DNA from 2 places in the Streptomyces sp. NPDC091377 genome. Region 2 is predicted to be linked to the other one. Evidence: riboswitches for the same ligand, from Rfam matches in the RefSeq annotation. Region 2 holds a riboswitch; the other holds the start of a gene.
What was found. Region 2 has a riboswitch for thiamine pyrophosphate ahead of thiO (glycine oxidase ThiO). Riboswitches for the same ligand answer to the same signal wherever they lie in the genome.
Positions count from the first base shown of each region.

Region 1: linked by a shared signal. The riboswitch ahead of thiC (phosphomethylpyrimidine synthase ThiC) and the one ahead of thiO (glycine oxidase ThiO) in region 2 are both predicted to bind thiamine pyrophosphate.

Region 1 covers NZ_JBIVUE010000008.1:214,360-218,753, forward strand. Annotated here, with positions in the region: gene ACIQNG_RS19905 (tetratricopeptide repeat protein) at 1-1,053, shown strand, start outside; gene thiC (phosphomethylpyrimidine synthase ThiC) at 1,132-2,934, opposite strand; TPP riboswitch at 2,927-3,116, opposite strand; gene ACIQNG_RS19915 (YibE/F family protein) at 3,788-4,394, shown strand, end outside.
Region 2 covers NZ_JBIVUE010000017.1:133,977-138,370, forward strand. Annotated here, with positions in the region: gene ACIQNG_RS30440 (thiazole synthase) at 1-296, opposite strand, end outside; gene thiS (sulfur carrier protein ThiS) at 300-524, opposite strand; gene thiO (glycine oxidase ThiO) at 521-1,747, opposite strand; TPP riboswitch at 1,745-1,856, opposite strand; gene ACIQNG_RS30455 (NAD(P)/FAD-dependent oxidoreductase) at 2,152-3,327, shown strand; gene ACIQNG_RS30460 (Rv2175c family DNA-binding protein) at 3,468-3,833, shown strand; gene thiE (thiamine phosphate synthase) at 3,992-4,394, shown strand, end outside.

The DNA of each region.
Region 1 (4,394 bases), on a different contig from region 2:
CGCCCATGGGAAAAGGACCGGTCATCCTCGATATCCACACCGGACGACCCCAGCGCACTGATCGCCCAGGGCGGAGCCGGACTCTGGGATGTCGCCGAGTTGCTCAGGCGCACGGAGATGTCCAGCATCAACAGCGCCGCCCTGGAGTCGATCGAGCAGGGCATTGATCAACTGGCCCGCGCCTATCCGTACGCAGACGCCGACTACCTCCACGAGCGGACCCGCAACGGCCTTCACTACGTCACCAAGCAACTCGAAGGCCGTACGACCCTCCGCCAGCACCGCGAGCTACTCGTGGACGCCGGATGGCTCTTCCTGCTGAACGCATGTGTCCAGTACGACCGAGGCCAGCGCGAGGCCGCCAACCTCAGCAAGGCCGCCGCACTGCGGATCGGCAAGGAGGCCGGGCACGGCGAGATAAAGGCATGGGCCTGGGAGATCGAAGCCTGGTTCGCCCTCACCCAGAGCCGCTGGCAAGACATGCTCACCGCAGTGGAGGCCGGGCATGTGGCGGACCAGACCCACTCTGTGGGCGTCCAGCTCTACGCGCACAAGGCCCGCGCCGCAGCCCGCATGGGGGATGCCCGCCTGGTACGGGATTCCCTGGACGCCGGGCGAGCCCGCCTTGACCGACTGCCCAAGCCCGATCACCCGGAACACCACTTCATCATCGACCCGGACAAGTGGGACTTCTACGAGATGGACGCCTACCGTCTACTCGGAGACGACGAACGCGCCGCCGCCCACGCCCGCTCGGTCATCCGGATCAGCACAGGCCCCGACGGCACCGAGATCTCACCCATGCGAGCAGCCGAGGCCCGCCTCACCCTCGGAGTGGCCGCCGCCCGAACCGGCGACGTAGAAGAGGCAATCGGCATGGGCACAACAGCCCTGGAGGCCGACCGCAAGTCGCTCCCATCCCTCCTTTTAGTCGCTGACGAGCTGGACAACGAACTGCGCGCCCGGTACCCGCGTGAAGCCTCCACACGGGACTTCCACGAACGGGTGCGGACCATCAAGCGGGGTGCCTCCAAGCCCGAGCTTCCGTTCTGAGCTGTCGGAGGAAAGCCCGCGCTCCCGATCCAGGTAGAACAAGATCGGGAGCGCAGGGCATTTCAGATCAGCCGGGCCTCAGTCGGCGAGCGGTAGGTACACCCGGTTCCCCGCCTCAGCGAACTCCTTGGACTTCTGAAGCATCCCCTCAGCGACCTCCTCAGGTGACGCCCCCTCAGCCGCCGCACCACCAAACTGCCGTGTGATGCTTTGGCTAATTTTCATGCTGCAGAACTTCGGGCCGCACATGGAGCAGAAGTGGGCCGTCTTGGCGGGCTCCGCCGGCAGGGTCTCGTCGTGGAACTCGCGGGCCGTGTCGGGGTCGAGGGCCAGGTTGAACTGGTCCTCCCACCGGAACTCGAAGCGGGCGTCGGACAGCGCGTCGTCCCACTCCTGGGCTCCTGGGTGCCCCTTGGCGAGGTCGGCGGCGTGAGCGGCGATCTTGTAGGTGATGACGCCGGTCTTGACGTCGTCGCGGTTGGGCAGGCCGAGGTGCTCCTTGGGGGTGACGTAGCAGAGCATGGCCGTGCCCCACCAGGCGATCATCGCGGCGCCGATGCCGGAGGTGATGTGGTCGTACGCCGGCGCCACGTCCGTGGTCAGCGGGCCGAGCGTGTAGAACGGGGCCTCTTCGCAGATCTCCTGCTGAAGATCGATGTTCTCCTTGATCTTGTGCATCGGGACGTGCCCCGGGCCTTCGATCATGGTCTGTACGTGGAAACTTTTGGCGATCCGGTTGAGTTCGCCGAGCGTGCGCAACTCCGCGAACTGCGCCTCGTCGTTGGCGTCCGCGATGGAGCCCGGCCGCAGCCCGTCACCCAGCGAGTAGGTGATGTCGTAGGCGGCGAGAATTTCGCAGAGCTCCTCGAAGTTCTCGTAGAGGAACGACTCCCTGTGGTGGGCCAGGCACCATGCCGCCATGATCGAGCCGCCGCGCGAGACGATGCCGGTCTTGCGGTTCGCGGTCAGCGGGACGTACGGCAGGCGGACGCCCGCGTGGACGGTCATGTAGTCCACGCCCTGCTCGGCCTGTTCGACCACCGTGTCCCGGTAGATCTCCCAGTTCAGCTCCTCGGCCCGGCCGTCGACCTTCTCCAGGGCCTGGTAGAGGGGGACCGTGCCGATGGGGACGGGGGAGTTGCGCAGCACCCATTCACGGGTGGTGTGGATATTGCGGCCGGTGGAGAGGTCCATGACCGTGTCGGCGCCCCAGCGGGTCGCCCAGGTCATCTTGTCGACCTCTTCCTCGATGGAGGAGGTCACCGCCGAGTTGCCGATGTTGGCGTTGACCTTCACCAGGAACCGCTTGCCGATGATCATCGGCTCGATCTCCGGGTGGTTGATGTTGGCGGGCAGCACGGCCCGTCCCGCCGCGATCTCCTCACGGACGACCTCGGGCGAGACGTTCTCCCGGAGGGCCACGTACTCCATCTCCGGCGTGATCTCACCCCGGCGCGCATAGGCGAGCTGAGTGACCGCGCCGCCGTCCCGGCTGCGGCGCGGCTGACGGGGGCGGCCGGGGAAGACCGCGTCGAGGTTACGCAGTCCACCGCGCGGCGAGGTGTGCTTGATGCCGTCGTCCTCGGGGCGGACGGGGCGGCCCGCGTACTCCTCGGTGTCACCGCGGGCGATGATCCAGTTCTCCCGCAGCGGTGTCAGTCCCCTGCGGACGTCGGTTTCGACCAGCGGATCGGTGTACGGGCCGGAGGTGTCGTACAGGGTGACCGACTGCCCGTTGGTGAGGTGCACCTGGCGGACCGGCACCCGCAGATCGGGGCGTGAGCCCTCGACGTACGCCTTGTGCCAGCCGATGGACTTCCCGGCCTCCTCGTCGCTGGAGGACCGCGTGGAGGCAGGCGTGCTTGTGTCCTTGATGGTCATGAGACCTACTCCCTACGCCGGCATTACCCGGTAACAGGTTCGGCGGTCGACGCAGCGGCTTCCGTCTGTCGGCGTTCCATGGGATACATCACTCAGGACGAGTGATGTTCCACGTGAAACATCGCGAAGACGAAGGTCAGCGCCCTCTCAGCCCGGTGCTCCGAGCTCCCGCGTGTACAAAGGTGCCTCCACGCTAGCGTCAATTCGGGCGCGGTGAACAGAGGGGGTCTTCCGTTCTTGCGATGATCGGTCGGTGACCACACCGCAGGATCCCTCGTATCCGTCGCCTGAACCGCCCCATGGCCCAGGCACGTCTTCCGGTGCCGGTGCCGGCAACGGCCCCGGAGCCTCGCGCGGCCAGGTGCCGCGCCCCGGCGGACACGGCCACGACGGCGGTACGCCTCACCCGGCACAGGATTTCCGTCAGCCCGCACAGGACTTCCGTCAGCCTCCACAGGACTTCCGCCGCCCACCGGGGCAGCAGTTCAGGGGTGAGCGTGAGGCCGGCGGCCATGGCGACAGGCAGGGCGGACACGGCGGCTGGCAGGACGCGCAGAGCGCGCAGAGCGCGCCGAGCGGGGAGAGCGGGCAGAGCGGCCACGGGGGGCACGGTGGGCACCAGGCCGGGCAGGGACCCGGGCACGGTGGTGGGCAGGGACCCGGGCAGGGCGGTGGGCAGGGACCCGGGCCCGGTGAGGGGAAGGGGTCGGGGCACGGTGAGGGGAAGGGGCCGGGGCATGGCGGTGGGCACGGTCACTCCCAGGGCCACAGTCACAGTCACGGCCCGGCGGCCCCGGTCTCCCTCCACCTACGGAAGATCATCGCGGCCATCCTGCTCCCGTTCGCCGCGGCCGTGCTGGTCGGGCTGGGGATGCTGTGGCCGGGCGGTGCGCCGCCGCACGAGCGCACGGGGGTCGGGTTCGACCGGCAGACGCACGACGCCACGGTCACCAGGGTCGAGCGGGTGGACTGCGCGTCGGTGAACGCCTCCGGAGGCACCCCGACCGGCGACACCTCCACCGCCGAGGGTTCCTCCGCCGTGCAACAGGCCAACGGCACCTGCAAGCGGGCGACGATCCGGGTGGACACCGGTGACGAGAAGGGCCGTACGTTCACGGAGATCGTCCAGCCCGACCAGTCCCGCCAGTTGGAGCAGGACCAGAAGGTCATCGTCGCCTACGAACCCTCGGCACCGAAGGACCTGCAGTACTCGGTGACGGACATCAACCGGCGGGTCCCCCTGGCCCTGCTCGCCGGGATCTTCGCGCTGGCCGTCGTGGTCGTGGGGCGGATGCGTGGTGTGATGGCGCTGGTCGCACTGGCGATCAGCTTCATGATTCTGAACTTCTTCATCCTGCCCGCCATCCTCCAGGGCTCGAATCCGCTGGTCGTGGCGGTGGTCGGGGCGAGCGCCATCATGCTGATCGCCCTGTATCTGTGCCATGGGCTGTCGGCGAGAA
Region 2 (4,394 bases):
AGCTTCACCAGGTCGGTGCCGAGCGCCTCGCGGGCCAGCCGGGCGGTCAGCACGGCCTCACCGGCGGTGAAGCAGCCCGCCGTGTTGGGCAGCACCCGGATGCCGAGCCGCTCCAGGACCGACAGCACCGAGCCGTGCACCGCGGCGTTGACCCGCCGCATGGCGACCGTGGTCAGCTCGGTGCCGGACGCCACCAGCGCGCGTTCCAGGACGTCCAGGCTGGGCGCCCCGCCCGTGCCCATGATCAGCCGGGAGGAGAAGGACGTACCGCCGAGGACGAAGGGATCGTCGGCCATGGGTCAGCCTCCTTGGACGGCGGTGAGGACCTCGACCCGGTCGCCCTCGCTCAGGGCGGTCGTGGGCCACTGGCCCCGCGGGACGACGGTCTCGTTGACGGCGGCGGCCACCCCGGAGGGCGCCGGGGCGAGGGCGCGCACCAGGGCGTCGAGCGCCGTGCCGGGAGCCACCTCGCGGGGCTCCCCGTTGACGGAGATGGTGACGGACACCGTGAGCCGGGTGTTCATACGGGCTGCTCCAGGAGGGCTGCGGCGGTGAACCGCCGGGGCGTGAAGGGGCGGGCTTCCTCGGGCAGTTCACCGGTGACCAGGGCGTGCGCCAGCGAGTCCCCGGTGACCGGGGTCAGCAGCACCCCGTTGCGGTAGTGCCCGGTGGCCAGCAGCAGTCCGGGCAGCTCGGTCGGGCCGAGCAGCGGCGCGTTGTCGGGGGAGCCGGGGCGCAGTCCCGCGCGGGTCTCCGTCAGGGGCAGTTCGGTGATGCCGGGGACCAGTTCGTGGGCGTCGCGCAGCAGCTCGTAGACACCGCCCGCGGTCACCGTGGTGTCCCAGCCCAGTTCCTCGCTGGTGGCGCCGACGACGAGTTCGCCGTTCTCGCGCGGCACCAGATAGACCTGGCTGCCGCGGACGACGGCGCGGACGGTCCGGTTCAGGAACGGGGCGTACGCGCGCGGGACGGTGAGCCGCAGCACCTGCCCCTTCACCGGCCGCACGGGAGGCCGTACGGCGTCCGGGACGCCCGCGAGGCGCCCGCTGAGGCTCCCGGCGGCGAGCACCACCTGGCCGGCCGCCAGCGCGGTGCCGTCGCGGGTGACGATCCCCGTGGCCCGCTCCCGGGCCGTGACGAGCCGTTCGGCCCACTCCCGGTGGAAGACCACTCCGGAGCGCTCACAGGCCGCCACAAGGGCCGCCGTGAGCCGTCTCGGGTCGATCTGGTGATCCCCGTCGACCCGCAGCCCGCCGCGGACACCCGGCGCGAGCATCGGCTCCAGGCGGCGGCACTCCCGCCCGGACAGCCACTGCGACTCCAGCCCCGAGCGCTGCTGGAGGGCGTGCAGTTCCCGCAGGTGGGCGCGGTCGTCGGCGTCCAGCGCGACCGCGAGCGTCCCGCAGCGGCGGTACCCGAGATCCTGCCCGGTGAGGTCGCTCAGCTCGGCCGTGAACTCCGGATAGCGGCGGGCCGAGGCCAGATTGAGGCCGAGCAGGGTCTGTTCGCCGTAGTGCAGTTCCGTGACGGCGGCGAGCATCCCGGCCGCCACCTGGGCGGCGCCGCCGCCGGGTTCGGGGTCCACGACGGCCGTGGCGAGCCCGCGCCGGGCGGTCCGCCAGGCCGTGACCAGACCGATGATCCCGCCCCCGACGACGAGGACGTCCGACGCGCTGCCGGACGGACGAGCGGGTGCTCGGGCGGACGTACGGGCGGACGGGGTGGTGCGGTGCGTGGAGGACGACACGGGCGTTCAGCCCCTCCCTTCGCCGGCATGACCCGGATCAGGTTCGTACGGTCGGAGGCCGCCAGCCTCCCTCTCAGCCCGGTGCGTCCGGGCTCCCGCGAGTGCTTTACACGGGCAGCCTAGCTCTTGGTCCCGTGCCTCTGTAAGAGAGCCCGCACCCGCGACGGACTTTCGGTAGGTCCGCCGCCGAGCGCACCGAGCGCACCGAGCGCACCGAGCACGCCGAGCACGCCGAGCGCACCGAGCGCGCCGTGCGTTCCCTGCGGCCGGGTGGTGTGCGGGATGTCACGCGCGCGCACCCGCTGACGGTCCGTTCGGCACCTGACTATGGTGATCAGGTGAGCGACGACAGAGGGCGAACAGCGGCGACGGGGCCGCGGCGCGTGGTCGTGGTGGGCGCCGGCATGGCCGGTGTGCAGACCGCGGTGGCACTGCGCGAACAGGGCTTCACCGGCACCGTGACCCTGATCGGCGCGGAACCCCATCAGCCCTACGACCGCCCCCCGCTCTCCAAGGCCGTCCTGCTCGGCAAGGCCGAGGACTCCGCCTTCGACGTCGACTTCGAGTCCCTCGACATCGACCTGAGACTCGGCCGCGAGGTGACCGGCGTCCGCACCGCGGAGCACCAGCTGGACACCGAGGCCGGCCCCGTGCCCTACGACGCCCTGGTGCTGGCCACCGGCGCCGAACCGATCCGGCTGCCGGGCACCGAGGGCGTGCCCGGCGTGCATCTGCTGCGCACCCTGGACGACGCCGCCCGGCTGCGCCCGGTCCTCGCCGCCCAGCACGACATCGTGGTGGTCGGCGCGGGCTGGATCGGCGCCGAGTTCGCCACCGCCGCGCGCGAGGCGGGCTGCGCGGTGACCGTCGTGGAGGCCGCCGACCGTCCGCTCGCCGGGGCGCTGCCCGCCGAGGTGGCCGCGCCGATGGCCGCCTGGTACGCCGACAGCGGCACCGTTCTGCGCACCCACGCGCGCGTGGAGCGGGTCGAGCCCGGCGCGGTCGTCCTGGACGACGGCACCCGGATCGCCGCCGGCGCGGTCGTCGTCGGGGTCGGCGCCCGCCCCGCCACGGCCTGGCTCGCGGACTCCGGCATCGCGCTGGGCGCCTACGGCGAGGTCGTCGCCGACGCCCGGCTGCGCACCTCCGTCCCCGACGTCCACGCCGTCGGCGACTGCGCCTCCTTCCCGTCCGCCCGCTACGGCGAGCGGCTGCTGATCCACCACTGGGACAACGCCCTCCAGGGGCCCCGCACGGTCGCCGCGCACATCGTCGAGGGCGAGCTGACCGACGCCGTCTACGACCCGGTGCCGTACTTCTGGTCCGAGCAGTTCGGCCGCTTCGTGCAGTACGCCGGCCACCACCGGGGCGCCGACACCACCCTGTGGCGCGGCGACCCGGACGGCCCCGCCTGGTCGGTGTGCTGGCTGCGTGAGAATCGTCTCGTCGCCCTCCTGGCGGTGGGCCGCCCGAGGGATCTGGCCCAGGGCCGGCGGCTGATCGAGAGCGGCGCCGCGCTGGACCCGGAACGGCTGGCGGACCCGACGAAACCCTTGAAGTCGGCCACGGTGACGGGCTGAGAGCCGCTCCGACCGGCGGATCCCGGGCGGATCCCGGGCGCTCCCGGGGGCGTCGGAGGGCACGGGAGCGCGCCCGGAGTGCCTCCGCCCGGACGCGGCTCGGCTACCGGCTGTCAGTCCCAGATGGCAGTCTTGGAGACGTGACCGAGATTGACGCAAAGATCGATGCTCTCGTCCCCGCGTGGCTGACCCTCCCCGACATCGCCGAACAGTTCGACGTCGAGGTGACCCGCGTGCGGCAACTGGTCAAGGAGGGCCAGCTGATCGCCGTACGCCGTGGTGAGAACCGCGCGCTGCACGTCCCCGCCGCCTTCATCGACGGGGACAAAGTGGTCAAGGGCCTGTCCGGAACCTTGACGCTCCTGCGGGACGACGGCTTCACGGTCGAAGAGATGCTTGAGTGGCTGTTCACCCCCGACCCGTCCCTGCCCGGCACCCCCGCGCAGGCGCTGAGCGAGAACCGCGGCACGGAGGTGAAGCGCCGCGCCCAGGCGCTCGCCGTCTAGTCGGACGACACAGGCAGTCGGACCACAGACAGTTCAGACGGCAGACCGTTCAGACAGTTCAGACAGCAGTCAGTTCACACAGCAGACAGTTCACACAGCAGGCCGAAGGGGGCGGTCGCCCGGGTGACCGCCCCGACGATCCCTGGGGGGACCCGCACATGCCCGACACCGCACGCGAGCGGCTCGCCGACGCCCGGCTGTATCTGTGCACGGACGCGCGCAGGAGCCAGGGCGATCTGCCGGAGTTCCTCGACGCCGTCCTCGCCGGGGGCGTCGACATCGTGCAGCTCCGGGACAAGGGCATGGAGGCGGCCGAGGAGCTGGAGCACCTCGCGGTGTTCGCCGACGCCTGCGCGCGGCACGGCAGACTGCTCGCGGTCAACGACCGCGCGGACGTCGCCCACGCCGCCGGTGCCGCCGTGCTCCACCTCGGGCAGGGCGACCTGCCCGTGCCCGCCGCCCGCGCGATCCTCGGCGACGACGTCCTGATCGGCCGCTCCACCCACGCCGAGGACGAGGCGTCGGCGGCGGCCGTGCAGCAGGGCGTGGACTACTTCTGCA